DNA from 4 places in the Arthrobacter sp. Rue61a genome. Region 3 is predicted to be linked to each of the others. Evidence: riboswitches for the same ligand, from Rfam matches in the RefSeq annotation. Region 3 holds a riboswitch; each other region holds the start of a gene.
What was found. Region 3 has a riboswitch for cyclic di-AMP ahead of ARUE_RS04905 (NlpC/P60 family protein). Riboswitches for the same ligand answer to the same signal wherever they lie in the genome.

Region 1 (7,760 bases), 240 kb from region 3:
GATCGTTGAGCAAGTGTGGCTGGAGTTCGCCGAGCGATACGGCTTGGATTTCGACGAGATCCTCCGCACCTCGCACGGCGTCCAGGCCGGCGATACTGTCCGCCGGTATGCGCCAGCCGGCGCTGACTTCGACGCCCTGACTGCCGAGCTCGGTCAGATGGAACGTTCCCGGACAGACGGGGTCATAGCGCTTCCCGGGGCAGAAGCCCTGCTGGCGGGGCTTCCTGATGACGCCATCGCTTTGGTCACCTCGGCGGACCGCATCCTTGCTGAGATCCGCATGCAGGCGGCCGGACTCACCATGCCGTCCACCACGGTCACCGCCGAGTCCGTCACCCGCGGTAAACCGCATCCTGAGGGGTACCTGAAGGCGGCGGCGCTGCTGGGAGCCGACCCGGCCGACGTCGTGGTCTTTGAAGACGCACCTGCCGGTATCGCCGCGGCGCGTGCTGCGGGGATGCGGACCGTTGTGGTGGGCAAGGCCGCTGCCAGGCACAATGCGGAGCTGGAGCCGGGCATGTGGCGGATCCCGGACTACTCGGCGGTGACGGTCACAGCAGCGAAGGACGACGACGGCGGTCACCTCCTGACGCTGACGCTGTAGCTGTTCCTGAGCGGGCTGTTCCAAGCGGGAAACCCGGCGTAGGCTGTGCGCATGTCTGCGATGCCGGAGGCGTACAGTGCTGCATTGAAGCGGGCCATGGTGCACGCGACGGACTGGTTGGCGTCGGTTCCCGACCGCCCCGTCCGTCCCGCGGTCGACGCCGATCAGGTGGCCGCGAGCTTGGCATCGATCCTCCCGGACGGGCCAACTGAAGCCGCTGATGTGGTGGACGAGCTTGCCACCCTGGCCGAACCGGGCTTGATGGCCATCCAGTCCGGACGGTTCTACGGGTGGGTCATGGGTGGAACCCTGCCCGCCGCCATGGCCGCCGACTGGCTGGTTTCGGCATGGGACCAGAACACCGGACTCCGCTTCGCCACTCCGGCTGCGGCTGCCATCGAAGAATCCGCCGCCGCCTGGCTTCTTGACCTCCTGCACCTGCCCGCAACCTCCGACGTCGGCTTCACCACCGGGGCCACCACCGCGAACTTCGTGGGACTGGCCGCTGGCCGCCAATACCTTATGGATCAGGAGGGCTGGGATCTTCAGTCCTTGGGCCTCTCGGGTGCTCCACGCATCACCACCTTCGCGGGACGGGAGCGCCACGCGGCCGTTGACCTGGCGCTCCGGTATCTCGGGTTGGGGGCCTGCGTTCCAGTGGACGCTGATGAGCAGGGTCGCATTCTGCCCGAGGCACTGGCGGCTGCCATGGATGAGCAACCCGGGCCATCGTTGGTCTGCCTGCAAGCGGGTAACCTGCACTCCGGCGCCTTTGACCCCATGGCGGAAGCTGTAGCCGTTGCCCATGAACGCGGGGCATGGGTGCACGTGGATGGTGCTTTTGGTTTGTGGGCGGCCGTCAGCCCAACGTTGCGGGAACGGCTGGCTGGTGTTGAGGGCGCCGACTCCTGGGCTACCGATGCACACAAAACACTCAATGTTCCCTACGACTGCGGCTTGGCGATCGTTGCGAGCCCGGAAGCACTTCGCCGGGCGTTCAGCATCCACACGAGCTACTTCATCGCAACGGACGCCGGACCGGGGGACCCTTTCGAGAAGGTTCCCGAGTTGTCGCGCCGCGCCCGCGGCATTCCCGTGTGGGCCGCCCTCAGGCAGTTGGGCCGCCATGGAGTGATCGCCATGGTTGAACGGCTTGCGGCGAACGCCCGTGCGTTGGCTGAGGGCCTCGCGGCAATCCCGGGCGTCGAGGTCCTCAATGATGTCGTCTTTACGCAGGTCTCGGTGAGCTTCGGCAGCGACGACCGCACGCACCGCGTCACGCAACGGCTCATGGCCGAGGGCGCGGTGTGGATGTCGGGCTCGGCCTGGCGCGGCCGGGAGATCCTGCGGATCTCGGTCAGCAACTGGTCCACGGACGCGGGGGATGTTGCAGCGTCCATCGCAGCGGTCCGGCGTGCGGTGGAGGCCGAACCGGAGGCGTAGCGCTCAGAAGTTGCTTCCCCGCACCACGTAACGCCGGAACGGGCGCGTTACCCAAGTGGTGAGCAGCAACGCCACGACGCTCGCCATCCAAGGGTCCATGACGTTGCGGACCAGAAGGAAAACCACAGCGTAGGCCAAGGTCCACGTCAAGGCCCGGAACACGCGCCGGGACAGACTGCCCCTCAACATCGCTTTCACTCCCAGTTCACGCCGAAGCTCGTGGACCGGAATGCGGCGCAGGTTTCGGTTCAGGCGCGCCATACCGCGCAGGTCGGCCAGGGCGGTTCGTACGACGTCGACACGGGAGTCAGCGTCGTCGGTCCAGTCGACGGGTACTTCATGGACGCGCAGACCACAGCGTTCAGCGATCACCAGAAGTTCGGTATCGAAGAACCACGAGTCGTCCGTGGTGTGGGGGAGGATGCGGTGCGCTACGTCGGCGCGGACGGCCTTGAAGCCGCACTGGGCGTCGGAGAAACGAGCCCCCAAGACCGTCCGAAGGAGCGAGGTGTAGCTGCGCGAAATGAACTCACGATGCGGACTGCGGGTGACACGGGAACCCGGCGCCAGACGCGTGCCGATGGCGAGGTCCGAGTGGCCGGAGATCAGCGGTGCCACAAGGGGCGCCAGCGCGGAGAGGTCCGTGGACAGATCCGCTTCCATGTAGGCAAGCACAGGTGACGGCGACGACTGCCAGACCTGGCGGAGAGCGTTCCCGCGTCCCCTCTCTTGGAACCGGACCACCGTCAGTTCAGGGAGTTCACGGGCAAGGCGCTCGGCAATCCTCAGCGTGCTGTCTGTGCTGGCGTTGTCCGCCACGGTGATCCGGAACGTGTGCGGAAAGGACCTCGTCAGATGCCCGTGCAGCTGGCGGAGGTTGTGTTCCAGGCGCGATTCCTCGTTGTAGACAGGGACGGTGAGGTCCAGGACGGGAACCACAACACTGGTGTCAACGGGGAGACGCCGGGGCTGGGGGCTCGGACCCGTCTGGCCTTGGAGGAGAGCCGGGTGACCAGTGGGCAACGCCGCGCCACGCAAGCGAGCCGAATGAGTCCTTCGTGCCAAAGCGCTGGTGGTGGGATCTGTGAGCGTCATGTATCCAGCATGGGACCGCCGATTATGAACGCTTTAGGCGGTAGCTGTGACCTCACTGTGAACCACGTGCTGGAGCTGTGAACCACGTGCCGGAGCTGTGAACCACGCGCCACAGCTGTGAAACGGCAAAAGCCGCGCCCGCTCCCGCCATTCGCTCCAGTTGGTACTGGTGCAAACGGCGGCAACGGGCGCGGCGATCAAGCGGCTCGGCTTAGTACCAGTTGTTGGCCAAGTGGAAGCCCAGAGCGGCGGACGGGGATCCGTAACGCTCCTTGATGTAGTTCAGGCCCCACTTGATCTGGGTCTGGTAGTTGGTTTCCCAGTCAGCGCCGGCAGTGGCCATCTTGGAGGCCGGCAGGGACTGGACAATGCCATAGGCGCCGCTGGAAGCGTTCATCGCCGTGGTCTTCCAGTTGGATTCCTTCTCCCACAGCGTGTTCAGGGCAGCCATTTCACCGGCGCCCCAACCGTAGTTGCCCAGGATGCTGAGTGCATAGGCCTTGGCAGCAGCGGGGTCGTCAACAGCCTTGGGTGCTGCAGCAGCTGCTGCGGCTTCCGCGGCGGCGGCGGCAGCAGCGGCGTCGGCTGCTTGCTTGGCGGCAGCGTCAGCAGCAGCCTTCTCAGCAGCAACCTGTGCGGCGGCCTGATCGGCGGCAGCCTTCTCAGCAGCAGCCTGTGCGGCGGCGGCCTGGTCTGCGGCAGCCTTCTCGGCAGCGGCCTTCTCAGCGGCTGCCTTGGCAGCAGCGTCAGCAGCGGCCCTGTCAGTTGCGCCCTTTTCGGCGGCAGCATTCAGGGAAGCGGAGATCTCAGCCGACTTGTTGGAGTTGACCTGGGCGCTCGCTTGGGTTCCGGCTACGCGGCTTGCCTCGGGGAGGGTCAGTGCGGCGTTGGCGGCGGTTCCGAGCGATGCAACGCCCAGTGCAGCTGCCACGACACCGGCTACGACGGACATGCGGTGGCCGGACTTACCCTGGCGGGCTGCGTTCTTGAGGACGGACTGCGACTTGGTGAGCGGTGCGTTGTTCTCGTCGCGGCGACGCGCGGAAGGGCGCGTCTGATCGTTAAATTCAGACATGTGATTACCTCTCAGCGCCTGCGGAGTTAGCTGTCGGGTTCGGATGAGGTCATCCGGCCGCGCATCACGCTGCGGCTTCACCCCAAGGGCCGGCAAAAAGCCTGGCCCGGAGACTCTGGGTCCCCCGTCTCTGCCTCGGAGAAAGAACGGACTCCGGGAAGTGGCAGAGCTCGGCGCATCCCGGATGTGGGCCTGCTAGGGGCGACCCACCCTTTCGACGGTACAGGAGGTTTCCGCAGAAGTCACATTTAGGTAACAGAGATCACGACGCCGGTGAGTCGCCTTGCCCGATTCGTTACAGGCCTTCGGTGCTCACCGTGGGAAGTCGAAGGGCGAACTCCGTGCGCCCCGGCCGTGAGGTCACTTCCACGCTACCGCCGTGAGCTGAAACAATGGATTCCACAATGGACAGGCCGAGTCCGGAGGTGCCTTCAGAGCCCGATCGTGCGGCGTCGGCGCGGGCAAATCGCGAGAAAATCCGGCCCTGGAAATCTTCCGGAATGCCGGGGCCGTTGTCCGTCACGCTGACCACGGCGCTGCCATCGGCGGAGAGCATGACGCCGGTGACCACAGTGGTGCCGGGGTCGGTGTGTTTGCGGGCGTTGGACAGCAGGTTCGCCAGCACCTGATGCAGTTGCGTGGCGTCGCCGCGGACCGTGATGGGCTCGTCCGGGAGCTGGAGCTGCCAGATGTGATCGGGTGCCATGACTTTCTCGTCACTGACCGTCTCGATCACCAACTGAGTGAGGTCCACATCCTCAACTTTCACGGGTTGGCCCTCGTCCAACCGCGCCAACAGCAGCAGGTCCTCCACCAACGTGGTCATGCGCTCGGACTGGCTTTGGACGCGAGCCAGCGACTTCCGGCCGTCTTCGGTGAAGTTCTCGGTCATCCTCAGCAGCTCGGTATAGCCCCGGATGGCGGTCAGGGGAGTCCGCAGCTCGTGCGAGGCATCGGCCACGAACTGACGCACCTTCGTTTCGCTTTCCTGGCGGGCTTCCAAAGCGCTGGAGACGTTGTTCAGCATTTGGTTCAAGGCATAGCCGACACTGCCCACTTCCGTCCCGGGATGAGAAGCCGACGGCGGTACGCGCACCGCAAGTGCCACCTCACCGGCGTCGAGAGGCAGCCGCGAAACCTTCGTGGCCACTTCGGAGAGCTGCTCCAGCGGACGCATGGTGCGGCGGATGATCACGGTGCCGGCCAGGCCGATCACCACCAGGCCGCCCAGCGAAACCAGCACCATGGTCCACACGAGCGAGGCCTCCGCACTCTGTTTGTCCGCCAGCGGCAGGCCCGTCACAATCACGTCGCCGTACGCGGTTTCGACCGCTACCAGACGGTAGTCGCCGTTGGACAGGGAACGGTCCACTGGCCCGTTGTCCCTGGGGAGCGAGAGCAGCACCTGCTCGTCGTCGGTTGAAAGCGAGACGCGGTGACCTTGGGCATCGATCAAACCGGAGCTACGCACGGTTGAGCCGTTGATCCTCGCGTTGAGCGTGCCAGCCGCTTGGCCGCGCGCCTCCAGCGGATCAGGCCTTCCGGAGGGTGACGGAAAGTTCGACGGCGGCCTGCCGAAGTCATTCGCGCGGCTGGACGCCTGTTCCAGCTGCCTGTCGAGCTGCCTGTTGAAGACCATGTCCATGGACGCGTAGCTGACCACTCCCACGGCAGAGCAAATGGCGACCAGCAGGGCCATGGCCACCAGGACCAATCTGGTGCGCAGGTGCCACGTGGAGGGGTTGAGCCAGCTGCGCTGTGTCTCTAAGGCCGCACCTGACCTTTTGGCCACTCCTGAAAGTGTGCTCAACGCCTAGTCCGCGGGCTTGATGACGTATCCGGCACCGCGGATGGTGTGGATCATGGGCGGGTGGTTCGCTTCGATCTTCTTGCGAAGGTAGGAAATGTAGAGCTCCACGATGTTGGCCTGGCCGCCGAAGTCGTAGTCCCACACGCGGTCCAGGATCTGGGCCTTGCTGACCACTCGTTTGGGGTTTTCCATGAGGTATCGCAGGAGCTCGAACTGGGTGGCGGTGAGGGAGATGTCCTCGCCGCCGCGGGTTACTTCCCGGGTGTCTACGTTGAGGGTGAGGTCACCCACCACCAGCTCGGCAGTGTCCATGGCGGCCACCCCGGAACGTTGGACGAGGCGGTGAAGGCGCAGGAGCACTTCCTCCATGCTGAAGGGCTTGGTGACGTAATCGTCCCCGCCGGCAGCCAAGCCGACAATGCGGTCCTGCACGGCGTCCTTGGCGGTAAGGAACAGGGCCGGAACTTCCGGCGCGAAGGTGCGGATGCGGTTGAGGACCTCCACGCCGTCGAAGCCGGGGAGCATGACGTCGAGGACCAGCACGTCCGGCCTGAAGTCCTTGGCCAGCTTTACTGCCCCCGGACCGTCGCCGGCTACCGCCACGGACCACCCCGCCATGCGCAGGCCCATGCTCATGAGCTCGGCAAGGCTGGGTTCGTCGTCCACCACCAGGGCGCGGATCGGTGAGCCGTCCGGGTGGGACAGCTGGGGAAGGTTGTTGGTCATGGAGTGCGAGGAGGCCATGAGACAACTCTCCGTTCTGCCGGTAAGCCAGCGCTATGCCCGTCCTGTGAGGACGCTGTGAACTCCACCCTAGCGAGGTGGGAGTGCAGGGCCACGTAAGTCGGCGGCGGAACTTTATCTCCCGATTCCCTCTGTTTTCTACAGCTTGTAGCAGATTTCGGCCAGAAAATCGGCGAGAAAAGCAGCCTGCGATTGGACAACAAGTGTTTCAGATCGTGAGATTCCGCCTGAGGGGAGTTCACTGCAACAGAGGTGCTCAAAATGCCAGAAGTGTCGAAGAAAATTCAGCAGAGGAGCAATAATCCCTACTTCACCCGAATGAAATGGCGTTCATTTATGACGCCTGCGGAATTGTGATTTGCAGCACAATAGACCTCTACGTCTCAAAATGTGGACGTTTCCGCGCTTTGTTACTTGCGTGTTGCCATTGTTACGTTGCACACTTCCAATGTGAACAAGAACTCAACAGCACCTGCAGCCGCAGCAACCTGGCCCAGCACACCCGCTGGCCATGATGACCGCTGTTGTCGAATGCAAGCCTAACTTTCCACCCCAAGAAGTTTCAGGCATTCGCCCCCTTGCCCAGCGTTGGGCGCCCCTCCCCAAACTCATTGCGGGGACAACCAGCATTCGAAGCCGCGATGACGGCTATTCACTTTTGAGGTAAGCACTCCATGTCAGTTGCATCTGGATACGTCCACATCTCCGTCCGTAACGCCAACAAGGCCGCGTCAAACGCAGGGCTTCGCCCCGGCTTCGGCAACCGTCCCGGCTACTCTCCCGCTCCACAAGGAGCCGGGCAGCAGGCTCCGGGATACGTGCCGCAGGGCTACAACCCCAACTCCTACGGCCAGTTGCGCGCAGTCCCCACAGCAGAGCCGGCGCCCATGACGGCGCCCACCCCTGTGATTGCCCAGTCGGACAAGCTCCGCCCCGTTGCCAACGACAACGTAGCCCGCGGGTTTGTCCTCTACATGGGCATTGACGAA
Region 2 (7,760 bases), 640 kb from region 3:
TCGCGCCCATGCGCTGTGCTTGCTCGGCAGCTTCGAGCACGGCCACGCGGGCCTGCTCGGAACCGTCCACGCCTACGGCAACCACATTTTCCACAGTACGTGGGCCAGCCTTGGCATGTTCAGCCTTGATGTGTTTGTCCTCAGTGCTTTCACCAAGGCGATCGGCACAGTAGAGCGGGACTGTCACCGTGGGGCATTTGGCGTGGGCGGGCAAAGCGCTGCTGACCGAGCCAAGCAAACGCCCAACAAATCCGCCGCGACCCCTGCTCCCGAAGACAAGGAGTGCGGCCTCGCTGGAAAGATCCAACAGGACACCAGCGGCGTCGCCGTTCTCGACAGAAGCATCGACGTCGATGGCATATCCGGAGACCTTATCCAGGGCCTGCCGAACGATCGCATCCGCGCCCTCGCGAATCACGGAATCGTCAACTGTTGCGTAGCCGCCATCCAGCCCGGATGCGGCAAAGATGGGCACGGAATATGCCGTGACGATATGTAAAGGAAGGCGCCGACGTTCAGCCTCCCGCGCGGCCCAAACCAAAGCACATTGCCCGTGCTCTGAACCGTCCACTCCGACCACGATGCCACCTGGTTCCACAGCCTGATCCTGGCCGTCCTGTGGCTCTTCACTGTGTCTGCCGTGCTGGTCCATGGGGGCCTGCCTCTCCACCTACTGCTTGATGTTCCGGCTATTCTGCCAGAGGTTCTCCTCGTCGGATTGCCTCACTGTTTCATTGTCAATGGCCGGGGCAGGAGAAACCCGGAAATTTCTCCTCCCAATCCCAACTATTCTCGGTCGGCAGTGGCGAATCAAGGCGACATCGGGCTATGTGCATAACGGTCCGGGCTCGGTTCCCGGCCTTCCACATTGCGCTCCGGACGAACACACAAAACGCGGAGTCGCGGAGGCTATCCATGGCCGAAAAAGTTCGGTAGTGTTCGAGTCACCGAATGGCCGGCGAACATGTTTCACACCACACACTCCGGCCATTTATTTGCGGCCGCTTGGGGAACTCGGACGCGATCCCACGCGATGCCGTAAGGCACACACGTCAAGGAGGAACCAAGCAGTGTCACTCACGCCTGATTCCGCCACGGAACGCACCACCACCGTGGTCATCGGAGCCGGCCTGTCCGGTTTGGCAGTTGCCAGCGAGCTCAGCCGCTTCGGCGTGGGCTCCATCGTCGTAGACGGGTTCGGTGCACTGTCCACCACAGGTCCTTCTGTTCACACCGGCATGCTTCAACGCACCGAGGTGGCCGATCCTACCGCCATGCAGGAACGCAACGAGATCCTCCGTCACCTGCGGAACTACGCCGCCAACCATCAACTAGACGTTCGCAACACCACCCGCGCCGTACGCCTCGATTTCCTGGGGGCGGACCCCTCCCGCCAGATCGGGTACGGACTGGCGGCCAGCATGACCACGGCCGGACTGAGAACAGGCCTCCACGCATCCGGCCCCCTCGAATCCACTCCACGCCAGTGGGCAGTCCACACAGCCAACGGCGTCCTCCTGGCGGACCACGTAGTAGTGACGCGTTGCGCCCAAAGCCAGTTACGCCGCATGCTCGCCGAACTTGGAATAGCCGTTGGCCAGAACTTCGCGGCCGCCATGCGGGCGGTGGGGATGCACTTGGTGGGCGTTGGGGACCTGATCACCCCGTCTCCCAAGGAAGTGCTGCGGCAAGCCAAAGCAGTGGGCCAGGCAATCTCCACCAAGGTAGCCCTGCCGGCAGGTCCCGGCATCGCCATCGCCTAGCGTCATCGCCGTCGCCTAGCCCCCGGCACCGCCATCGCCTGGCTGGTCATGTCCGGCAAACACAGGCCACCTCACCAACACAAGCCACCTCACCAACGCAGGCCAGCAGAACCGCCGTCGTACTTCCCGCGCTGGACTTTTATGAACAGAACTTAACGCCAAAAACCGGCGCCTCCCAAGACGTTAATCTTGGGAGGCGCCGGTTTTTGAACTGAAGCGTGAGGCTTTATGCGCCAGCGCGTACGTAGGTCAGGGGACCCGTTGCGGTCAACCAGCTGATCGGGTGGATGCCCGTCTGGTTGCCGTTGATGCCACCGCTGATTGCCTGGCCGTTGCCGATGTAGATGGCAACGTGGCCGGACTGGACGATCATGTCACCGGGCTGAGGATCGCTGACGACCTTGCCGTAGTTCATGAACTGCATGGGACCGAGGTCGCCTACCGGGATGCCTGCGGAACCAAGGGCCTTCTCGACCATGGCGGTGCAGTCCTGGAAGATGCCGATCTGTGCGTAAGCCGAGGCAACCATGGCTGCATTGACGCCGCCAACGGCGGGGGCAGCAGCTACGGGAGCAGCGGCAACCGGTGCGGCAGCCACGGGAGCAGCAACCGCAGCCTGGGCGGCGACGGGAGCCGTTGCAGCAGCGGTGGTGACAGCTGCCTTCTGGACTACGGGAGCCTCAACAACGGGAGCCGGCTTTTCGATGACCGGAGCTGCTACGGAAGCAACAGCGGGACGCTCGAAGTTGACGGTAGCCGTTGCCAGAGCGGTAACAACCTTGGTGGGTGCCTCGGAAACGGTCTCAGCGACCGTTGCGGGGCTGGAGTCGCGCTGAACCGGGGCCTCAGCTGCGTGAGCAGCAATGGAACCGGTCAAAACGAGGCCCGAGGCTGCTGCGATAACAGCTGCCTGACGGCCAGCGCCGGAAGCGTTGCTGGCCACTGCCTTCGAGATGGAGATGAACGGATTAGGACGTACGCTGTCCGCCTTACGACGGCCGCGAAGAATGCGTGAAGACATGAAAGAGCCTCTCCCGATGCCTGCGAGGTTAGCTGTCGGATTCGGATGGGAGTCACCCGGCCACTATCCCCCGCTGTTCAGCGGAAGCTTCGTGACTTCACCCCAAGGCACGCTCGAAAGCGGCCTAAATTGGGTTCCCCGTCTCTGCCGTAGGTTTGTCTGCGAACGGATTCCGGACTGCGGCAGAGCTAGGCAATCAGGCCGGAAGTGCCCGCTACGTGGAACAGGCACAGGTACTACCGTACGCGATGATTCCGTCGAAGTCACATTTAAGTAACGGGAAATGGGTCTCTGGCGTGTCGCGGTAATCGTTTCGAGATATTCGCAGCTACGTAGAAAACCGCGCTATTCCGCGGGAGTATCGCCCTCGGGGTCGTTTGAAGCTGCCAGCTTCTTCCGTGCGGTAACAGCAACATAAATAACGAGACCAACAGCAACAACAGCCAACCCGACGATGCTCCACGGGAAGGGCTGGGAGGCATCAGCGGCCGGCTCGCTGGCGCCCGTCCCCGGTGCTGCGGTGCCCGCCGTGGGTACTGCGGCTGAGGGAGCCGAGACCGACGGTGAGGCCCCAGCCGGGCCGCTCGCCGTCGTCGTGCTTCCTGCGGCGGCCGTGAACGTAAAGGTGCCCTCGATGGGGTGCGAATCGGAGCTGACCACACGCCAAACCACCGTGTACTCCCCTGCGGGGGCGCCTTCGCGGAGCTTCTGAACGGCCTGGTTGTCAATGATTTCCACCGGGCCGTCCGCCCAGTTCTCGCCGCCGGCCGTCACAGTGACTCCGGAACCAATCGCGAGAGGGCGGTTGTTGAACGTGATGGAGACCGACGCCGGGACTTCCGCCACGCTGGCACCGTTGGCTGGCGCGGTTGATTCGGCGACGTCGTGCGCGGACGCCGGAGCCGCGGAAAACAGCAAGGCGGACGCAAAAGCAAGAGCAGCGACGACGGCGGCCAGAAGCGGGCGGATGGTACGCATGGGGCGGTTTCTCCTAGTGTTGGCTTCCTTACAGACTAGGCGAATCGTTCGGAGGGCCCGCACCGGACAACATAGGATTTGAGAGCAAACTCCCCTCGATCCCCGGAGACCTTCATGCTGAAACAAGGTTCTGCAGTAGACCGCTACTTCAAGATCTCCGAACGCGGATCCACGTATTCTCGGGAAATTCGGGGCGGGTTCGCGACCTTCTTCGCCATGAGCTACATCGTGGTGCTGAATCCACTGATCCTCTCCGGACCTGACTCCAGCGGCGCGTCCCTGGGCTTCACAGCCGTGGCAGCCACCACTGCTTTCGTGGCGGGCATCCTGACCATCCTCATGGGCGCGTGGGCCAAGCACCCGTTTGCCGTGGCCACAGGCTTGGGCGTCAATGCCTTCGTCGCGGTCACGGTGGCGTCCCACCCCGGACTGACCTGGCCGGACATGATGGGGCTCGTGGTGCTGTCCGGCATCACCATGCTCATCCTGGTGCTCACCGGCTTCCGGACTGCCGTGTTCAAGGCCGTGCCGGAAGCCCTGAAGACGGCAATTGTTGTGGGCATTGGCCTCTTCATTGCACTCATCGGCCTGGTCAACGCAGGCTTTGTCCGCCGCATCCCCGATGCCGCAGGAACCACCGTCCCGCTGGGCCTGGGCGTGGACGGCAAGCTCATGGGCTGGCCGACGCTCGTGTTCGCAGTTGGCCTGATCCTGACCATCGCGCTGGTGGTCCGCAAGGTCCGCGGCGCTATCCTGATCGGCATCGTCGTCTCCACTGCGCTGGCCGCCATCCTCGAATTCACCCTCCACATCGGCCCGAGCTTTGACGGCACCAACGTCAACCCCCGCGGCTGGTCCCTGGTTGCTCCCACGCTCACCGAATGGGGTGCCCCGGATCTATCCCTGATCGGCAAGGCCAACCCGTTGGGCGCGTTTGAACACCTCGGTTTCATCGCTGCAGCATTGCTGGCGTTCGTGATCCTCCTGAGCATCTTCTTCGACGCCATGGGCACCATGGTGGGCCTGGCCAACGAGGCCGGAACCGTGGACGAAGACGGCAACATTCCCAACGTGGACCGAGTCCTGCAGGTAGACGCCCTCGGGGCCATCGTGGGCGGCGGAGCCTCGGTTTCCTCCAACCAGATCTTCGTCGAGTCAGGCGCAGGCATCGGCGAAGGCGCACGGACCGGACTCGCCTCGATCGTCACCGGCGCCCTCTTCCTTGTGGCCATGTTCTTCACGCCGCTCATCAACCTGGTCCCGTTCGAGGCCGTGGCTCCCGCACTGGTAGTTGTGGGCTTCATGATGGTCTCCCAGGTGGGCAAGATCGACTGGCAGGACTGGGGCGTCGGAATTCCCGCGTTCCTGACCATCGCCCTCATGCCGTTCACGTACTCCATCGCGAACGGCCTCGGCGCAGGCTTTATCTCATACGTCCTGATCCGCACGTTCCAGGGCCGTGCCCGTGAAGTTCACCCGCTGATGTGGGCTGTGGCTGCGGCGTTCCTGCTGTTCTTCGGCATTGGAACCGTGGAAGAGTTGCTCGGGGTCAAGTAAGCCCTCGCCGGGCTTCCGGGCTCGGGTGAGTCCGGGGTTTCAGACACTCCCGCGGCGGAACGGCTGGTTTTCGGGGCCCGGGTCCGGTGTGCTTGAACCATGGAAACCATGCCCCTCACCGTAGATGTCTCCCCCACTCCGTGGACGGGTCGTTTTGACGGCGAGGGCAACGAGCACCGGAGATGGTGGCAAGCCGTAGCACCCCACACCGTGTGCGCCGCCGCAGCAGCCTCGCGTCCCGCCGTCGTGCTGGGTTTCTGCAGCGACGCCGGCGTCCTCCGCAACAAAGGACGCGTGGGTGCCGCCGCGGCTCCGGCCGCGATCCGTTCGGCGCTGGGTCCGCTGGCTTTTCCACCTTGACCGTGACGTGTTCGACGCCGGCGATGTGGTTGTGGAGGACGACTCACTGGAGGCGGGCCAAGAGCGCGCCGGGCTCGCCATTTCGGGACTGCTCGACGCCGGCAACCTCACCGTTGTGCTTGGCGGCGGCCACGAGACCGCGTTCGCCAGCTATCTGGGCGTGGCCGGTTCCGAAGCGGTCCGGGGCAAGCGTTTGGGTGTGCTGAACCTGGACGCGCACTTTGACTTGCGGGACGAGCCGACGCCGAGCTCGGGCACGCCGTTCCTGCAGATGGCCCACGCGGAAGCTGCCGCGGGACGCGAACTGCAGTACGCCGTCGTCGGAATTTCGGAGCCCAACAACACGCGGACGCTCTTCAACACCGCCCGGGACCTGGGCGTGAAGTACCTGCTTGATGAGCTGTGCACGCCGGAAGCAGCGGAGGTCTTCGTCGCTGACTTCCTGGCGGGAGTGGACGTGCTGTACCTGACCATCGACCTGGATGTGATGCCGGCGTCGGTGGCCCCCGGGGTGAGCGCGCCGGCCGCTTACGGTGTGCCGTTGCCGGTGATCAGCGCGATCTGCCGGCAAGTGGCTGCCAGCGGAAAGTTGCTGCACCTGGACGTGGCCGAGCTGAATCCGGAGTTCGACATCGACTCCCGGACCGCGAAGGTTGCGGCACGGTTGGTGAACACGCTCCTCGCTTAGCTCCCGGGCCCCTTTTCCGCCCGGCTTCCTCCACATAGCCTGTGTGGAGGAAGGGACTGCGATGCGCACACCACTTGTGCAGGAGAAGTTGGCTTGGGTTGCAGGGCTGGCAGCTGTGGCCCTGGGCTTGGCCGCGCATATGGTCGCCGGAGGCAGCGCACCAGCCATACCCGTGCTCCTGGGCCTCGCCGCGCTCGGCTGCCTGGCCGCCCAACTGCTTGCCCGCTGGGTGCATGGGCCGTTGTTACTGCTGCTCCTGTCCGGCGTGGCCCAGCAGTTGCTGCATCTGGGCTTTGACGCCTTTGGCGGATACTTCCCCGGCATCGGAATCCTGGATCACTTGCACGGCGGTCAGGCTACGTCTCCTGCCGCGGGTGCGCCGGCTAACGGTGCGCCGGCTAACGGTGCGGCCCCAAGTGGCGGCTCGGTCCACCTCATGCTCTACACGCACATGGCGGCGGCCATATTGACACTCTTGGTGGCGTCCGGGGTTTTCAAAGTGGCCGGGCTACGTTCGCGGCGGCGGGCAGGCACGGATCCCGCGCTTGTCCGAGACTCCCGCCCTTGAACCTTGCGATCAACGAGCAAGCCAAGGATCCGCATGCTCACGGAGCGCCGTCACGGGAGGCAACGCAGGGCAACTTTCCCTTAGCGCGGCGACGCCAACCCGTAGCCCTGGGACACCGAGCGTAGCCCTGCGAAAGCCGGGGAAATGAACTTTGATCCGGCCGCGGTCCGGCACCTAGTGTCGTTTGCACGTGGTGTACCCGAGAGGCCAGGGAGCTGCCTGCAAAGCAGCGCACGCGGGTTCGAATCCCGCCACCACGTCTTGGGGCCGGCTCCCCGCTTTAGGGGTTTACCCCCGGCCCGTCCCCAGCGATCATGAAATGAGGCGCAGGGACTTCGCCGGGCCGCAACGCACGTCCGCTCCTTTGCGCAGCGGAGGCGCAGCGACATGTCACCCAGTATGGGACCGACGGACGGATTCCTGACCGACTACTACGAGCATGTGGCTGAGGACGACGTCCGAAACTACACGCCTGAAACGCTGCTGGAACGCGCCCGATACCACCGGTCCCTGGCCGTGCGCCGCGAGCCCGGGCAAGCCGTCATCGGGGTCCTGCACGAACCGGATGCCAGCCTGCTGGCCATCGTTTCGGACGACATGCCCTACCTGCTTCCCTCCGTGACTGCCGAGATCGCCCGTGACACCGCCGCCCTCCGGCTCCTGGTCCACCCCACCTTCAGCGTCACGCGCGATCCAGCCACCCACCGCCTGACCGGAATCCACAGGGGACCGCAGCGCACGGGGCTCCCCGCCGGCGTCGAACCTTCCGCTGCCGGCTCCCCCGGCTCGCGGGCCACCCAACAGAACCACGACGGCGGACTCCTC
Region 3 (7,760 bases):
TCTGGCTGACCGTTATAGCCGGCGGAAACTTCTCCTCATCACTTTGGTGGCCATGGCCCTGCTCAGCACGGGGCTGGGTGTGCTGGTGCTGCTGGGGGTCGCCGAACTCTGGCACGTCTACCTCTTTGCTTTGATGTTGGGAATCGTGACCGCCTTGGACGCTCCCGTCCGTCAGACGTTCGTCTCCGAGCTGGTTACCGACGATTACCTGCCCAACGCGGTGGCCCTCAACAGTGCCTCCTTCAACGTGGCCCGGATGATCGGACCCGCTGTCTCGGGCGTGCTGACGGTGGTGGTGGGTCCCGGCTGGGTGTTCCTCATCAACACCGTGTCCTTCGTGGCCATGTTGTGGGCGCTCAAACTCATTCCTGCGTCATCGCTCCGCGTCCAGCCCCGTGCGGCGGCGGGGAAGGGGCGCATCCGGGAGGGGTTGCGCTACGTCCGGAACAGGCCGGATATCCAGGTGGTCCTGGTGGCCATCTTCATTGTGGGCACTTTCGGGCTCAACTTCCCCCTGTTCATCGCCGCGATGGTGGGAACCCAATTCGGCATGGACGCGGGTGCGTTCGGAGCGTTGAACTCCGTCATGGCCATCGGATCCGTGACCGGTGCACTGCTGGCTGCCCGACGCGGACGGCCGCGCCTCAGGCTGATCTTCGGCGCCGCTGGCGGCTTCGGCATATCAAGCGCGCTTGCCGCCCTGGCCCCCAATGCTGTGCTCTTCGGGCTCGCCCTGGTTCCCTGCGGCTTGTTCGCCCTGACTTTGATCACCAGCGCCAACGGTTACGTGCAATCCACCACGGAGGCTGTGATGCGCGGGCGGGTCATGTCCCTCTATATGGCCATCTTCATGGGCGGCACCCCTATCGGGGCGCCGTTGGTGGGTTTGGTGGCCAACGTCGGCGGCCCCCGATGGGCAGTTGGCGTCGCCGCGGTTGCCGGCGTCAGCACCGCCGTCGTGGGTTTGCTGTGGATCATCCGCGCCAAGCAGCTGCGGCTCCGCTTTGACCGCCGGGCCCGCGGACTGAAGCACTTCCGGGTGGAGTCGCTGCTTGCCCGTCCGGACACGGACGACGACGGCGCGAGCCGGCAGGGCGGATAGCCCACCTTAAAAAGCGGCGGCGCCGTCCGGGAGCTACCCGCACGACGCCGACCAAAGCCCGTGGTGCTACTTCTTCAACTCGCCCACAACGTAATCGATGCTCGCGAGCAGTGCCGAAACGTCGTCCGGCTCGATGGCGACGAAGGTGGCGATGCGCAGCTGGTTGCGGCCGAGCTTACGGTACGGCTCGGTGTCCATCACGCCGTTGGCGCGCAGGACCTTGGCGATGGCTGCGGCGTCAATGGAGTCGTCAAAGTCGATCGTAGCGATGACGTTGGAGCGGTCCTCGGCGTTGGCAACGAACGGCGTTGCGTACTCGGATGCCTCGGCCCAGGAGTAGATACGGTTGGCGGAGTCTGCCGTGCGCTTGCTGGCGAAGTCCAGGCCGCCGTTGCTGTTGAGCCACTGCACCTGGGCGTCCAAGGTCACCAGGGTGGACAGCGACGGGGTGTTGTACGTCTGGTTCAGCTTGGAGTTGTCAATGGCGGTCTGCAGGTCCAGGAAGTCCGGGATCCAGCGGCCGCTTGCCTTGACCCGTGCCGCGCGCTCCAGGGCGGCGGGGGAGAAGAGGCCCAGCCAGAGGCCACCGTCGGAAGCGAAGTTCTTTTGGGGCGCGAAGTAGTAGACGTCCGACTCGGCGACGTCCACGTCCAGCCCGCCGGCTGCCGAGGTGGCGTCCACCAGGACGAGGGCGCCTTCGTCAGCCCCCTCGACGCGCTTGACGGGGGCGGCCACGCCGGTTGACGTTTCATTCTGGGGCCAGGCGTAGACGTCAACGCCGGCTTCGGCCTGTGCCACCGGGCGGGTGCCGGGTTCGGACTTGATGATGGAGGAAGCATCAAGGAACGGTGCCTTGTTGGTGGCGGCGGCGAACTTTGAGCCGAACTCGCCGAAGGAGAGGTGCTGTGCCTTCTGCTCTACCAGGCCAAACGCGGCCACGTCCCAGAACGCTGTGGAGCCGCCCACGCCGAGGACCACTTCATAGCCTTCCGGAGCGCGGAAGAACTGGCTGAGTCCTTCACGGACCGAACCAACCAGGTTCTTGACCGGAGCCTGGCGGTGGGAAGTGCCCAGGATGGTGGTCGATGCGGCAGACAACGCTTCGATCTGTTCCGGGCGAACCTTGGACGGTCCAGCGCCGAAGCGTCCGTCCTTGGGCAGCAGGTCGGCGGGAATGGTGATGCTGTTGTCGCTCACGTGGCGCTCCAATGGGTGTCGGCTAGAGATGGGAGGTGGCATGGGGCATCAACTGCCCCTTCGACACCCCAATTCTGCCTGACACGGCCCGCGCGCAGGAACCTGCGGCCGTCATAGTCCGCTACGTGGAATGCGGGCTCACCGAATGCGACCGGAATTATCCAGAGTAATTCCAAATAAGCTAGGCTGGTGGTTGGCGTTCAGGGGGCGGCGGTGCACACCGTCCGCCCTTGCTAGGGACGCGGTACGGTGGAGATTACGCAAGGAACTGCGTTCGAGGAGAGCTGAGCTGGATGACGGATCTGATCGATACCACTGAGATGTATCTTCGGACCATTTTGGAGCTTGAAGAAGAAAACATTGTGGCTCTCCGGGCGCGCATTGCCGAACGACTGCGCCACTCCGGACCCACTGTTTCCCAGACCATTGGACGCATGGAGCGCGATGGCCTGGTGATTGTGTCCAACGACCGCCACCTGGAACTGACTGAAGTGGGACGGAAGCGCGCCACCGAGGTCATGCGCAAGCACCGCCTCGCGGAGCGCCTCCTGGCCGATGTGATCGGTCTGGACTGGGCCTACGTGCATGATGAGGCCTGTCGCTGGGAGCACGTCATGAGCGAGCGGGTGGAGCGTCGGCTCTACGAGCTCCTGGAGCATCCCACGGAGTCCCCCTATGGCAACCCCATCCCCGGACTCGAAGCGCTTGGTGGCCTTGCCAGCCAGCCGTTCCCACGGCTCGATGTCAACCTTCTGCAGGCCATGGACGGCTATGCCGCGGATTCCCGTGTGGTGGTCAGCCGCCTCGCGGAGCCCATCCAGGTGGAGCCCGAGCTCCTGACCCAGTTGGACGAAGGCGGAATCCGTCCGGGCGCAAGTGTCTCGCTGGAGCGCGTCGGCGAGTACATCTCAGTACGGGTCCCCGGTATTGAGGGCGCGTTGGAGCTGCCTCCGGAAGTTGCCGCGCACGTCTTCGTCTCACTCAGCTGAGCGAAGCCCCAAAGCACCGTGTCAAACCTCACTTTGCCCGCTTCGGCGCGCGTGTGACCTGCGGTTTTCCGAAAAAGATGATAAAGGCCTCCTTCTCTCAGCGGCCTCCTGTTGATAACGAATTTATTACCGCAGGCCTTCATCCCCTATAGTTATCTACTAGCGCTGATACCAAAGCGTTACCTGATCCGGAGCCGAGCTCTGCCAGCGGATCAGGTGTGTCACCACCACTGGCAGAGGCGGGGGAACCACAAGCGGCTGTCTAAAGAAGCAGCCTTGGGGTGAAGTCCGCAGCAGAAGTGCCCACGTATGCAAGTCCCTCTTGGGATACCTGTGTGCCGTGAGCGCCTCGTGCGGACCGGGTCTTTGTACTCTCTGACCCGAATCCGACAGCTAACTTCGCAGGCTTTTGAGAGAGGAACAGAGTTTGACATCGCAGAACGTCAGGGGTCGCCGCCGCGCGTCCGGCCCCGCTGCTGAGCTGCGGCCAGCCACCGTCGTAACGGAGATCCGGCCCCGCGACACCGAGCGTCAGGTGCGCCGCCGTAAGAGCCCGCTGCGCCAGGTTGCCGACTTCGCCGCTGCCAGCGGCGTCGGGCAGAAGGCCGGAGTTGCGCTTGCCGCCACCGGGCTTGCCCTGACTGTCGGCCTGCCGGCTACAAGCCCCGTCATGGCCACGTCGGAATCAGGACAGACCGAATCGGCCCTCGCCGTCGCCGCCCCCGCCGGCAGCCAGCCCGAGGTTTCCGCTGCCGCGTCGGCCAAGATCGACTTCAGCCGCGCCGCAGTCGCTACTGCCGCGGACCCCGATGGAAAGCTGAAGCAGCTGCTCAGCGCCCAGTCTGCTGGAAGCATCCAGCGCGCCTCATCCGTTGGCACCATGGCCAGCCCCCTGGACACGCTCACCACGGCATCCCCCTTCGGTTACCGCATCAGCCCGCTCACGGGTGGTGCCGGTGACTTCCACCGCGGTCAGGACTTCGTAGCCCAGTGCGGCACGGCTGTGCACGCCGCAGCTACCGGCAAGGTCACTTTCGCCGGATGGCACGAGTACGGCGGAGGCAACCGCGTGGTGGTCGACCACGGCAATGGCCTCGAAACCACGTACAACCACCTGTCGTCCTTCACCGTCCAGGTAGGACAGACCGTGAACCGCGGCGACACCGTGGCCCTGAGTGGCACCACGGGCGCTTCCACCGGTTGCCACCTCCACTTCGAGGTCCAGGTCAACGGTGAAGTCGTAGACCCCATGGGCTGGCTCTAATCCCAGTCGATGGTCGCCTCTCGCATGAGCGAGACGCGCCGTGACCTGAATGTGACATTCAGGTCCAACTGTTGTAGCGTACAGAGCGCATCGGCTTTTTAGGGGGCCGATGCACTTGAGTGGATTGCCTAGCTCTGCCACCGCTCAAGGTCCGTTCGCAAAATCGTCTGGCAGGGGCGGGGGAACCACTTCCGGTCTTCGAAAGAAGGCCTAGGGGTAAAGTCGCAAAGCTTCCGTGGAAGCAGCGTGGCCGGATGACTCCCATCCGAATCCGACAGCTCACCTCGCAGGCACTGGGAGAGGCTACCTACGTGTCATCATGCACTACCCCTGCGCGGCTTAGCGCCCCAACGGTTCGCGCGAACCCGTCGAACACCCTTTGCAAGGCTGCATCATTCACGGCAGGTACCTTGCGCCATCTGGCGCCCGTACCGGCAGCAGCCTCGGCCTCCGCTCTCAGCAGGCCCGAATCAGCATCCCCTACGTCAACGCTGCTGCACTCCGTAGCGTCCACCGGGACTTCATCCTCACGTTTCACCCTCCGCTAGAAATAATCCGGTTCGGGGTCGTCCAGCATGCCCCCATGTTGGCCAACCCACTACCCGTGTGCACCCCAACTGCACTCGGATACGAAAAGAGAAAATCATGACCAGTGCAAACAAGGTTGCGCGGCACCGTGCTGAGGCCCCCAAGACCAGCTCGCTTTCCGTCATCGCCAAGGCCGTCACCACCAACGCCGGTGGCGTTGGCCGCCAGGCAGCAGTTATCGCTGCAGCTTCAGGCCTGGTCCTGACCAGTGGGATCGCCGCCAACGCTGCCGAGACCAACGTGGATCGTGAATCGACGTCAACGTCCACTCTGGACGTGCAGTCCGTAGTCCAGGCCACCATCGCCGCGGACTCCACGGTGGCCATCTCCTACGAGCGCCCCGTTGTCACCACGGAGGAAGCCCCGGCCCCCGTTGTGATCGAAGAAGCTCAGGCCAAGGTTGAAGCCAAGGTTGAGCCCAAACAAGCAACCCCGGCGGCCGCTCCGGCAGCCACCGCGACCGTTGCCGTCAGCAGCCCGACCCCCGCTCCGGCGGCTTCCAGCGGTCTCGGGGCAGCCATCGCTGCGGCTGCTTACGCCCAGATCGGCGTGACCCAGGACTGCACCATGCTGGTGACCAACTCCCTGGCGGCCGTGGGCATCAACTTCCACGACTGGCCCGCCGGCTATCTTTCCCTGGGCCGCACTGTCAGTGCAGCAGAAGCCCAGCCCGGTGACCTCGCCTACTACGCCAACGGTGGTTTGGCTGGACAGGCCCACATCGCTGTCTACGTCGGCAACGGCCAGGCAGTCCACGGTGGATGGAACGGATCCACCACGGCACTGTTCAGCGCCAACGTGGGCTCGGGCCCGGTTTTCATCCGCGTCAACGGCTAATTCTCAGAGCTTAGGAACACCCCGCAGGCTTCGGCCGGCGGGGTGTTCTGCTTTAACCGCGCATGAACTCTTGCCGACACCGCACACGACATCACAAAAAAATTCGTTGATACGGCATATAAGTGCTTACCCTTATGGTGTCGATCCACAGCCCGTACAAGCAGAGGGCAGCCGGCCCTCGTGCCCCTGACGGGTGCGGCCGTGAAGAGGTACGTGCATGCGCACACTCGTTCTGAATGCTGGATATGAACCGCTGGCGGTAATAACATTCCGCCGGGCGCTGGTCCTTGTGCTGACTGGGAAAGCTAGCGTAGTGGCCGAAGGCGACGAGCCTGTCGTCGGGCCACAGGAGATTCTCGGAAGACCTTCCGTGATCCTTCTCAACCGCTACATCCGTCCCCGGTACAACAGGATCACCGCCGTGAGTCGCCGCGGGGTACTTCGCCGCGACGGCCATCGCTGCGCCTACTGCGGGAAAACAGCCCACACCATAGACCACGTCCACCCCAAATCCAGGGGCGGCGCGGATTCCTGGGAAAACCTGGTTGCGGCGTGCTTGAAATGCAACAACGCCAAGAGCGACCACACGCTGGCTGAGATGGGCTGGAAGCTCCGTTTCAAACCCGGTGTGCCCCAGGGAACCATGTGGCAGATCAAAGAACTCGAGAAACCTGCGCCGGACTGGGACCCGTTCCTGTTGCCGGAATCCGCTGCCTGATCGATTTCTGCTGAGCCCCGGATGCCCGGGTAATCTGGGCGGATGGAGTTCAATGCCGTGATTTTGGCGGGTGGCCGCGCCACCCGCCTCGGTGGGGTGCCCAAGCCATCGTTGAAGTACGACGGCGACACCCTCCTTTCGCATGCCCTGCAGGCCGCCCGGGGTGCTTCGGCGGTGGTTGTGGTGGGGCCGGATGCTCCCGGCGACGAGTCAAGGGACGGCCGACGCTTGCCGGATGATGTCCTGCGGGCGCGGGAGGAGCCGGCGTTCGCCGGGCCTGCCGCGGCCATTGCGGCCGGCATGGCTGCGCTGAGGAAGAGTGGATCGGACACGCCGTGGACGCTGGTGCTGGCCTGCGATATGCCGCATGCTTCCCGCGGTGTTGACCTTCTGTGGGCCGCCCTAGCGTCCGTTCCCGGCGTGGAAGGAGCCATGGCTGTTTCTCCTGACGGGCGCAAGCAACCACTCCTGGGGGCTTACAGTACAGCCGCCTTGGAACGGGAAGTGGCCGTAGCGTCCGAAGGTTCCGGGTTAACGAACTCTTCAGTGTTCCGGCTGCTTGCTAGGCTGAACGTGCTGGACGTTGACGTTCCCGCGGGGTCCACGGATGACGTGGATACTTGGGAGGACGCCGCGGCCTTGGGCATTGACTACGAGTTGGAGGCGGACGTGAAGAGCCAGGAAGAGACGCTCGAGGAGTGGTGCCGCACACTGCTGCAGGCTTTCGAGCTTGAGGGCGTGGAAGTGGACGTCAACGAGGTCCTCGCTGTCGCCGGAGTAGCAGCGCATTCGGTGGTACGCCCCGCCGCACCCCTGACCACGTTCATTGCCGGATATGCGGCAGGCATGGCCCGCGGCATCGGCCAGGCCAGCGATGATGCGTCCATGAATGCCGCCCTGGAGCTGGCCCGCAAAGTGGCCAAGGAGTACTCGGAGTCCGGGACCGGCCCGGAATGACAGGGGCCCCCAACGAGGGCCATCACGCGGCACACACATGGCATGAGGCCCGGCAGCGCGCGTTCGATGTTGCTGCCCCGATCCCGCCGGGGCCGGTGCCGCTCGGCT
Region 4 (7,760 bases), 1.4 Mb from region 3:
CACTGCCTTGATGGCCAAGGACACCATGCTCCTGAAATCGGCTGCCAAGCTCATCAACGCCGGGTCGTCGGCCGAAAGGGCCATCTGGGAAGCCGGCGCTTCCGTCTCCGAAATGCTGCACAACCTGGGCGGCTACATGGCCGAGCGTGCCACCGACGTCCTGGATGTCCGCGCCCGCATCGTGGCCGAACTTCGCGGCGTCTCCGCTCCCGGCATTCCTGCCTCCGACACGCCCTTCATCTTGGTGGCCGAGGACCTCGCTCCCGCCGACACCGCAACACTGAATCCCGCGGTGGTTCAGGCGCTGGTGACTTCAGGCGGCGGCCCGCAGTCCCACACGGCCATCATTGCGCGTTCGCTCGGCCTGCCCGCCGTGGTTGCAGCCCATGGTGTTGACGACATCGCGGATGGAACCGAGGTGTACGTGGACGGCGCGGCTGGCTTCATTGCCGTTTCGCCCACCGACGAGCACCGTGCGGCAGCTACGGCCTGGGCGGAAACCTCCGCCACCCTCGCCGAATTCGACGGAAACGGCACGACGGCGGATGGCCACCTGGTGCCGCTCCTCGCCAATGTGGGCGGAGCCAAAGACGCCGTGGCAGCTGCCGCTCTGGGCGCACAGGGTGTTGGCCTGTTCCGCACCGAGTTCTGCTTCCTGGAGCGCGACACCGAACCTTCCGTGGACGAGCAGGCCGCAGCTTACAAGGCCGTTTTTGACGCGTTCCCGGGCAAGAAGGTTGTGCTGCGCACCTTGGATGCCGGCGCCGACAAGCCCCTCCCCTTCCTCACGGATGCCACCGAGCCCAACCCTGCACTGGGTGTCCGCGGCTACCGCACCGATTTCACCACACCGGGCGTCCTGGAGCGCCAGCTCGAAGCCATTGCACGGGCAGCTTCGGAGTCCCAGGCAGACGTTTGGGTCATGGCCCCCATGATCTCCACCGCCGCCGAAGCCGGACGGTTCGCCTCACTGTGTGCCGCCGCCGGAATCCAAACGCCGGGTGTCATGGTGGAAGTTCCCTCTGCCGCGTTGACTGCTGCCACCGTGCTGCGCGAAGTCGGTTTCGCCTCTTTGGGCACCAACGACCTCACCCAGTACGCCATGGCCGCCGACCGCCAGCTTGGACCCCTCGCGGAACTCAACACTCCGTGGCAGCCTGCCGTGCTTCGGCTCGTGCAGCTCACCGTCGAAGGTGCGGAGCAGGAAAGCTCTGGTCGCGAAGGTACTGCCAAGCCCGTGGGTGTCTGTGGTGAGGCAGCAGCTGACCCGGCTCTCGCCGTCGTGCTGACCGGCCTGGGCGTCACCACACTGTCCATGACCGCGCGCTCCCTGGCCGCCGTCGGGACTGTGCTGAAAACCGTCACGCTGGAGCAGGCCCAGGAACTGGCCCGCCTGGCCCTTTCCGCGCCCAGCGCCACCGAAGCCCGAGACTGGGTCCGCGCCAAGCTGCCCGTGCTCGAAGAACTCGGCCTCTAAACCCTGTCTGTTTCTGTCGAAGGAGAAACCATGCCCGAACGCACAGCCACCATCGCCAGCCGCTCCGGCCTGCACGCCCGTCCCGCCGCCTTGTTCGCCGAAGCCGCGGGCGAGCAGCCCGTGGAGGTCACCATCGCCATGCAGGGCGACTCTGCCGATGACGCCCTCGACGCCGCCAGCATCCTTTCGCTCATGACCCTCGGCGCCGCTAAGGGCGACGTCGTTGTGCTGCGGGCCGAGGGCGACGGAGCCGACGCTGCGCTGGACGCACTGGTGAAGCTGCTGGAGACGGACCTGGACGCAGAGTAGTTTTTGCCCGGGCGGCCGTTTCGATGGTTCCCTGCCAACAGTGCCGTGCGCCCGGCATGACCCGCAGGGAACCCCCGAATCGGGCAGCCCACTCCCACAGGCTAGGCTTCTGCCATGGCATTGATAGCTCCCCGCGTCACTCCTGGCTTGCCCGCCGACGACGCCCGGAATCTGGCGCGCTCCCTCCAGGACAGCGACGACATCACCGTGTTCGTGGATGGCACGGTCCACCGCCTGCCGAACGAGGCCAGGGACGCCGTCGTCGACCTCCTCGCAAGACTGAGCCGCGGCGAAACGGTGACAGTGAGCAGCGTGGAGGAAATGCTCACCACATCCCAGGCTGCAGAGCTCGCGGGCATCTCTCACACCTATCTGCGCAACATGACCGATCGCGGCGAAATACCGGTGGAGTACCGGGGAACGCATCGTCGGATCCGGCAGGCCGCCATCATCGCCTGGCTGGAAACGCAGAAGAAGAGGCAGCAGGCCGAGGCGAGCGCAGGAGCTGACGTCTCCACCGATTCCCACAGCTAGCCACGCCGAGTCGCCAGCATGCTGTTCAATAGCGGTATGGCTTCAAGCTTTTCGACCGTTTGGCCCGTGGTGCACCATGAACGCCGCGCCCTGTTGCAGGATCTGGAGCCGCTTCCGGCAGCTCACTGGCAGACGCCGTCCGTGTGTCCCGGCTGGGACGTCCACGACGTCCTGGCCCACGTAATCGACAGCGCCAAGACGACGAGGTTGAGCTTCATCCGCCGGCTGGTTGCCTCCCGAATGGATTTTGACCGTGATAACGCCGTAGGTGTGGAGCGCGAAAAGACACGAGAGCCTGCGCAGACGTTGAACGGGCTGCGCGCGGTGCTTTCGCGGACCTCGGGTCCGCCGGCAAGCTTGGCTACCCGGCTGGTTGAGGCGTTCGTCCACGGAGAGGATATCCGGCGCCCCCTCGGAATCCGCCGCGAGTACCCTCCTGTCCACGTTGCCACCGCCCTCAAGTACCAACTCAGGACTACAACCAAAATGGGCGGCGGCAAAGAGATCGCGCAGGGCTGGCGCTTGATTGCCACCGACACCGCGTTTGACCACGGGGATGGTCCCGCAGTTGAAGGGCCGGCGATCGCGCTGCTTCTTGCCGTGTCGGGACGGCCCGTGAGGGACGACGAATTGAGTGGCCCGGGCGCACCGGTTTTCCTGCAACAATTGGGAATTCAGTGAAAGCAGGAGCAAAGATGACCGCGCTACTCTCTGCCGACGTCGAAGTCTTGGGCCTGACCGGCCGGATTCTTTGGACCGAGGGCGCGCCTGCGCCGGAACCGGACGCCGGGCCCATGTCCGAGCCCGCATATATCCTGATCCACGGCATCGGGGTGTCGCATCGATATCTGGCGCGGCTGCATGCTGTCCTCGCGGCGAACGCGCCCACGTATTCACTGGACCTTCCAGGTTTCGCCGGGACTCCCAAGCCTGGGCGCCAGCTTTCAGTGGAGGAATACGGCGCGTTCATTGCCGAGGCCCTGAAGTCCCGCGGTATCGACTCCTACGTGTTGGTGGGTCACTCCATGGGCGTGCAGTTTGCCATCGAAGCGGCCTTGCACGCCCCCGAGCAGCTCAGGCAGTTGGTACTGATGGGGCCGGTGGTGGATTCGCGGCACAAGAATGTGTGGCGGCAGTCGCTGGCCCTGACACTGGACGGAATACTCCGCGAGAGCCCCACGTCCAACATGATCGTCATGTCCGATTATCTCCGCTGCGGCCCTCGCTGGTACCTCACGGAACTGCCGGTCATGATGAAATACCCCACGGAGAAACGCCTCGCCGGAGTCCAGGTTCCGGTGCTGGTTCTGCGCGGGAGCCGGGACCATGTGGCGGGCCCCGAATGGTCGCTGCGGCTTTCGCGGGCCGTGGCCCAGGGGCGACTGGTGGAAATCCCGGGCGTCGGGCACGTGGCTCAGCACATGCGTCCCAAGGCTGTGGCGGATGCCATCCGGAGCTTCGTCACCGCCACGACTCCCCACCGCTGAAGGTAAAGTACGACGCAGCCCCATGGCTTGGGCGCCCCTTGTTGGGTCAGCACGTCCCGGCTAGGCTGACGAAGCAAGCACAATAGTAAGTTTGCTTACGAAAGGGCTGATCGTGACCGACAAAAACTCGAATGAAGAAACCCAGGGCTTCGGCGCAACCGGCGCAACCGGGCCTTACGACACCACCTCCGATGCCGACAGCATCCACGACGATCCGGACATGCGCCAGGACGAAGACGATGACCCCGCCGCTTCCGCCAACCCTGATCCCCTCGACGGAAATGTCACAGGCTTGGAGCCGGGCGGCGGCGTGCCTCCGGGCGAAACCCCACCGGCCGAGGGCAGCATGAGCAGCGACCAAGGCCACGAAGAGTAGGGGCTAGGGCAGCCTCAGGATTTCCCCGAGATCGTAGTCGGCAGGCTCTTCCAGTTGCGAGTACGTGCAGCTCTCGGGGGTCCTGTCCGGCCGCCACCTACGGAACTGCGTGGTGTGCCGGAACCTGTCGCCTTCCATGTAGTCGTACTTTACTTCGATCACCAGCTCGGGGCGCAGCGGCACGAAGGAGAAGTCCTTACCCCCGCTCCACCGGCTTTGGGCGCCGGGCATGCGTGAACCCCCGGCAGTTTCATCCTGGTTGGCCCACTCACCCCATGGGTGCTCGCTGAGTTCAACCTGGTACGGCTCCAGTTCTGCCACCAAAGCTTCCCTGCGGGCCATAGGGAACGATGCCACCACTCCCACATGATGCAGCCGGCCAGTGTCATCGTGCAGGCCGAGCAACATCGACCCCACAACTTTCGCGGTCTTGTGCCAACGGAATCCCGCCACCACACAGTCTGCCGTGCGCTCGTGTTTGGTTTTGAACATCACGCGCTTGTTGGGTTGGTAGGCCCCGTCCAACGGCTTGGACAGCACCCCATCCAGTCCCGCGCCTTCCAACTGCACGAACCATTCCTGCGCCCGCTCGAGATCCGTCACTGCGGGGGTCACATAGACAGGCGGATCGGCCTTGGCGAGCGTACGCTCCAAGATGGCGCGGCGCTCGGAGAACGGCTTGTCCATGAGGTTCTCGTCGCCCAGCGCGAGGATGTCGAACGCAATCATGGACGCCGGGGTCTTCTCGGCGAGCATCCGGACGCGGCTGTCGGCGGGGTGGATCCTTTGCTGGAGTACCTCGAATTCGAGCCTCTTGCCCTCGATCAGGACGATCTCGCCGTCGATCACGCATTTGTCCGGCAGGTTCTTCCTGAGCGCCTCCACCACCTCGGGGAAGTAGCGGGTCATCGGCTTCTCGTTGCGGCTGCCCAGGACGATCTCGTCGCCATCCTTGAAGACGATGGTCCGGAACCCGTCCCATTTGGGCTCGTAGTGCCCAACATCGGGGATTGTCGGAACGGATTTGGCGAGCATGGGCGAGACGGGTGGCATCACAGGCAGGTCCATAGACAATGTCTACCTGCCGGTGCACCGCGAAGCTAGTGTTAGGCCATGGATATCTCGCTCGATCCAGAAGATCCAGCATGAGCTACCTGCCCCGGCGCCAGCCCCGAAGCCTAAGTCATAGAACCCCCTCGCTTGCTCAGACCTACCGCCCGTTACATTAATGTGACTTTACTTTCCGGCTCATGTACCGTCGTAGGGCGACCCGTATCTCCGCTGGGCCGCTTCCGGATTGACGCCGAGCTCTGCCGCAATCCGGGATCCGCCAGACCCGCGGCAGAGACGGGGGACCCAAAAGTTCCCGGACTTACTTCAAGTCCTTGGGGTGAAGCCGCTTAGGCGGCCGGACGGCCTCGTCCGAACCCGACAGCTAACCTCGAAGGCGTTGAGAGGCAACCACCATGTCCCCAACCATGGATCAGCCGCGCCGCGCCCAGACTGAAGGCGAGCGCACCAAGCCAACCGGACGCCGTCGGGCCCAACCCAGCGGATTCCTCACCAGCGCGCAGGCGGACGCCGCGACGCCCGAAAACGCCGTTAAGACAGGCACAACGAACACAGGCACGACGCCGGAACCCGCCACTGCGGCCATGCCCACGGTTGCGATGCCCGCCACTCGTGCGGAGGTTCGTGCGGCCGAGCGGCAGAGGGCAGCCCAGGCTGTGATCGCGCCCGAACTATCGGCCCCCGAAAAGTCCGCGACCGAGCAGGCGGAACCGGCAACTGCGGCGATTCCCGCCGTTGAGGCCGCTCAGGCTGCAGCGCCGGCGTCCACCACACCGGGACCTCCCACCGCGGCCATTCCCATCGTGCCGCCAGCCGCCACGACACAGGGCTCCCAGGAAGACGAGACCTCGGAACCCGCAACCGCAGCTATTCCAGTGGTGCAGCCTGAGACCTCGGAACCCGCAACCGCAGCTATTCCTGTGGTGGCCGCCCGCGCGGAGTCGCCGCGCGGCAAGTCCCCGGCGCAGGTTGCTGCAGCCGCGACGGCATCGGCGTCCTTGGCCAGCCGCAAGGACGTTCGACAGCCTGCCGCGCGCACAGCAACCAGGTCCAACTTCGGGGCGGGGTCTTCATTTGGCCGCGAACCTCATGCCGCGCTGCGAAAAGCCGCGTCGGTCAAACACATGAGCCAGCGCATGGCCGTGGTTGCCGGTGCCCTTGGCCTCGTGTTGACGGCCGGAACGTTGGGGCAGGCCCTCGAGCTTCCTTTCTTCGGCCAGGAGACCCCGGTCCAGGAAGCCAGCGGCAGCGATGGCCGCACCTCGGCTTCGGCGTCGCCCGCGCCCAGGGCGTCCTACTCCACGGCGTCATCGCCGTCAGCTTCGTCAACAGCAACGGAGACTTCGGAGGCCGGCCAGCCGGCAACGGTGGCGGAAGCACCTCAGGCCGTGTCGCCGTCGTCGACTGCAACCCCCAAGGTATCCCTCGCGGACCCGGTATGGGTTCCTTCAGCCATACCGTCCTCTGTCCCGGCCGCGCCTGGCGCTGCCAGCCCGGTCCCCACGCAGCCGGCTCCTGCGCCGAGCGAGGTGCCGTCGGACACGATCACCACGCCGACGCCCACGGTGACACCCACGCCCACTCCGACACCCACACCAACGGAAACTGCTACGCCGACGTCCAAGCCACGGCCGGGCAAGCCGCAGGCCGCAACCACGCCGCAGCCCAGCGAGTCGGCTCTTCAGGACATCCTGGATGCAGCCCGGACGGCCCTCAAGTGAGCACCCGGCTGCCCCGTACCTCCACTCATGTGGGATGGCATAGCCGGCTCTGCAGCAGCAGCCGGACTGCCACGTTCCGCCGCCGGATGGGGCGCTGGAGCTGCCAGCGTCTGCGGCGCTCGTAAGGACCCTTCAGATGCGCGGCCGCCCCGCCCAGCGCCGCGCCTTCAGGGCCGCATGCAACTCGAGCCGGATCGCGCCACTCAACGGATCAGCACCGATGAGTTGGCGGATCCGGCCGAGCCTGTTGTAGATGCTGCTCCTGTGGAGATGAAGTTTGGCAGCGACGTCCTGAACTGAGCCGTCATTGTCGTACAGCAATTCCAGGACGGGCAGGAGTTCGCCGTTCTTGTCGTGGTCCTCAAGCGTCCGAAAATGCACCGATCCTGTGTCATCCCAGCCGCCGGGCGCCACCAAGCGATCGAAAAGTTGATAGACACCAACAGTCCGGCTGTCCACCAACTCTCCCAAGGGCTGGTCCACTGCAGCCGCCTGCGCAGCAACCTTTGATTGACGGTACGCGCCCGAGAGCTGCCGGATGACTTGGAAGGGTTCGCTGATGCCCAGGATCACCCTGTCCACCTTGCGGCCCGCGCGTTTTGCAAGCTCCAGCTGATAGTGCACCAGTACTTGGGCGTGGTCCGCCCGGCCGCCCGACTCGCGGAACAACACCACCGAATGCGTCTCCGTTCCGGCGCTGAACAGGGCAGCGTTGACGCCGATAGTGGACTGCAAAGCCGCGGAACGGTGCGTCAGGGTAGCGGCAATGGGATCGACGTCGGACC

Region 1: it holds a riboswitch for cyclic di-AMP, as region 3 does, so the genes downstream of both, ARUE_RS03810 (aggregation-promoting factor C-terminal-like domain-containing protein) here and ARUE_RS04905 (NlpC/P60 family protein) in region 3, are expected to answer to the same signal.
Region 2: it holds a riboswitch for cyclic di-AMP, as region 3 does, so the genes downstream of both, ARUE_RS01925 (NlpC/P60 family protein) here and ARUE_RS04905 (NlpC/P60 family protein) in region 3, are expected to answer to the same signal.
Region 4: it holds a riboswitch for cyclic di-AMP, as region 3 does, so the genes downstream of both, ARUE_RS20070 (hypothetical protein) here and ARUE_RS04905 (NlpC/P60 family protein) in region 3, are expected to answer to the same signal.

The regions. Positions count from the first base shown of each region.
Region 1 is NC_018531.1:785,648-793,407, forward strand. It holds gene ARUE_RS03795 (HAD-IA family hydrolase) at 1-604, shown strand, start outside; gene ARUE_RS03800 (pyridoxal phosphate-dependent decarboxylase family protein) at 656-2,047, shown strand; gene ARUE_RS03805 (dolichyl-phosphate beta-glucosyltransferase) at 2,051-3,142, opposite strand; gene ARUE_RS03810 (aggregation-promoting factor C-terminal-like domain-containing protein) at 3,354-4,217, opposite strand; cyclic di-AMP (ydaO/yuaA leader) riboswitch at 4,221-4,379, opposite strand; gene ARUE_RS03815 (sensor histidine kinase) at 4,513-6,009, opposite strand; gene ARUE_RS03820 (response regulator transcription factor) at 6,031-6,771, opposite strand; gene ARUE_RS03825 (winged helix-turn-helix domain-containing protein) at 7,446-7,760, shown strand, end outside.
Region 2 is NC_018531.1:394,346-402,105, reverse strand. It holds gene ARUE_RS01935 (universal stress protein) at 1-652, opposite strand, end outside; gene ARUE_RS01930 (NAD(P)/FAD-dependent oxidoreductase) at 1,071-1,763, shown strand; gene ARUE_RS01925 (NlpC/P60 family protein) at 1,990-2,784, opposite strand; cyclic di-AMP (ydaO/yuaA leader) riboswitch at 2,788-2,955, opposite strand; gene ARUE_RS01920 (copper resistance CopC family protein) at 3,130-3,762, opposite strand; gene ARUE_RS01915 (NCS2 family permease) at 3,877-5,319, shown strand; partial or broken gene hutG (formimidoylglutamase) at 5,419-6,367, shown strand; gene ARUE_RS01905 (hypothetical protein) at 6,429-6,935, shown strand; tRNA gene ARUE_RS01900 (tRNA-Cys) at 7,125-7,195, shown strand; gene ARUE_RS01895 (NAD-glutamate dehydrogenase) at 7,335-7,760, shown strand, end outside.
Region 3 is NC_018531.1:1,030,050-1,037,809, forward strand. It holds gene ARUE_RS04880 (MFS transporter) at 1-1,102, shown strand, start outside; gene serC (phosphoserine transaminase) at 1,169-2,299, opposite strand; gene ARUE_RS04890 (iron-dependent transcriptional repressor DtxR) at 2,593-3,288, shown strand; cyclic di-AMP (ydaO/yuaA leader) riboswitch at 3,471-3,711, shown strand; gene ARUE_RS04895 (M23 family metallopeptidase) at 3,716-4,552, shown strand; cyclic di-AMP (ydaO/yuaA leader) riboswitch at 4,699-4,859, shown strand; gene ARUE_RS04905 (NlpC/P60 family protein) at 5,198-5,977, shown strand; gene ARUE_RS04910 (HNH endonuclease) at 6,195-6,695, shown strand; gene ARUE_RS04915 (NTP transferase domain-containing protein) at 6,738-7,652, shown strand; gene ARUE_RS04920 (molybdopterin molybdotransferase MoeA) at 7,649-7,760, shown strand, end outside.
Region 4 is NC_018531.1:4,397,324-4,405,083, forward strand. It holds gene ptsP (phosphoenolpyruvate--protein phosphotransferase) at 1-1,477, shown strand, start outside; gene ARUE_RS20040 (HPr family phosphocarrier protein) at 1,508-1,786, shown strand; gene ARUE_RS20045 (helix-turn-helix domain-containing protein) at 1,901-2,320, shown strand; gene ARUE_RS20050 (maleylpyruvate isomerase family mycothiol-dependent enzyme) at 2,339-3,001, shown strand; gene ARUE_RS20055 (alpha/beta fold hydrolase) at 3,016-3,807, shown strand; gene ARUE_RS20060 (DUF6480 family protein) at 3,920-4,183, shown strand; gene ARUE_RS20065 (ATP-dependent DNA ligase) at 4,187-5,251, opposite strand; cyclic di-AMP (ydaO/yuaA leader) riboswitch at 5,502-5,647, shown strand; gene ARUE_RS20070 (hypothetical protein) at 5,650-6,975, shown strand; gene ARUE_RS20075 (PucR family transcriptional regulator) at 7,108-7,760, opposite strand, start outside.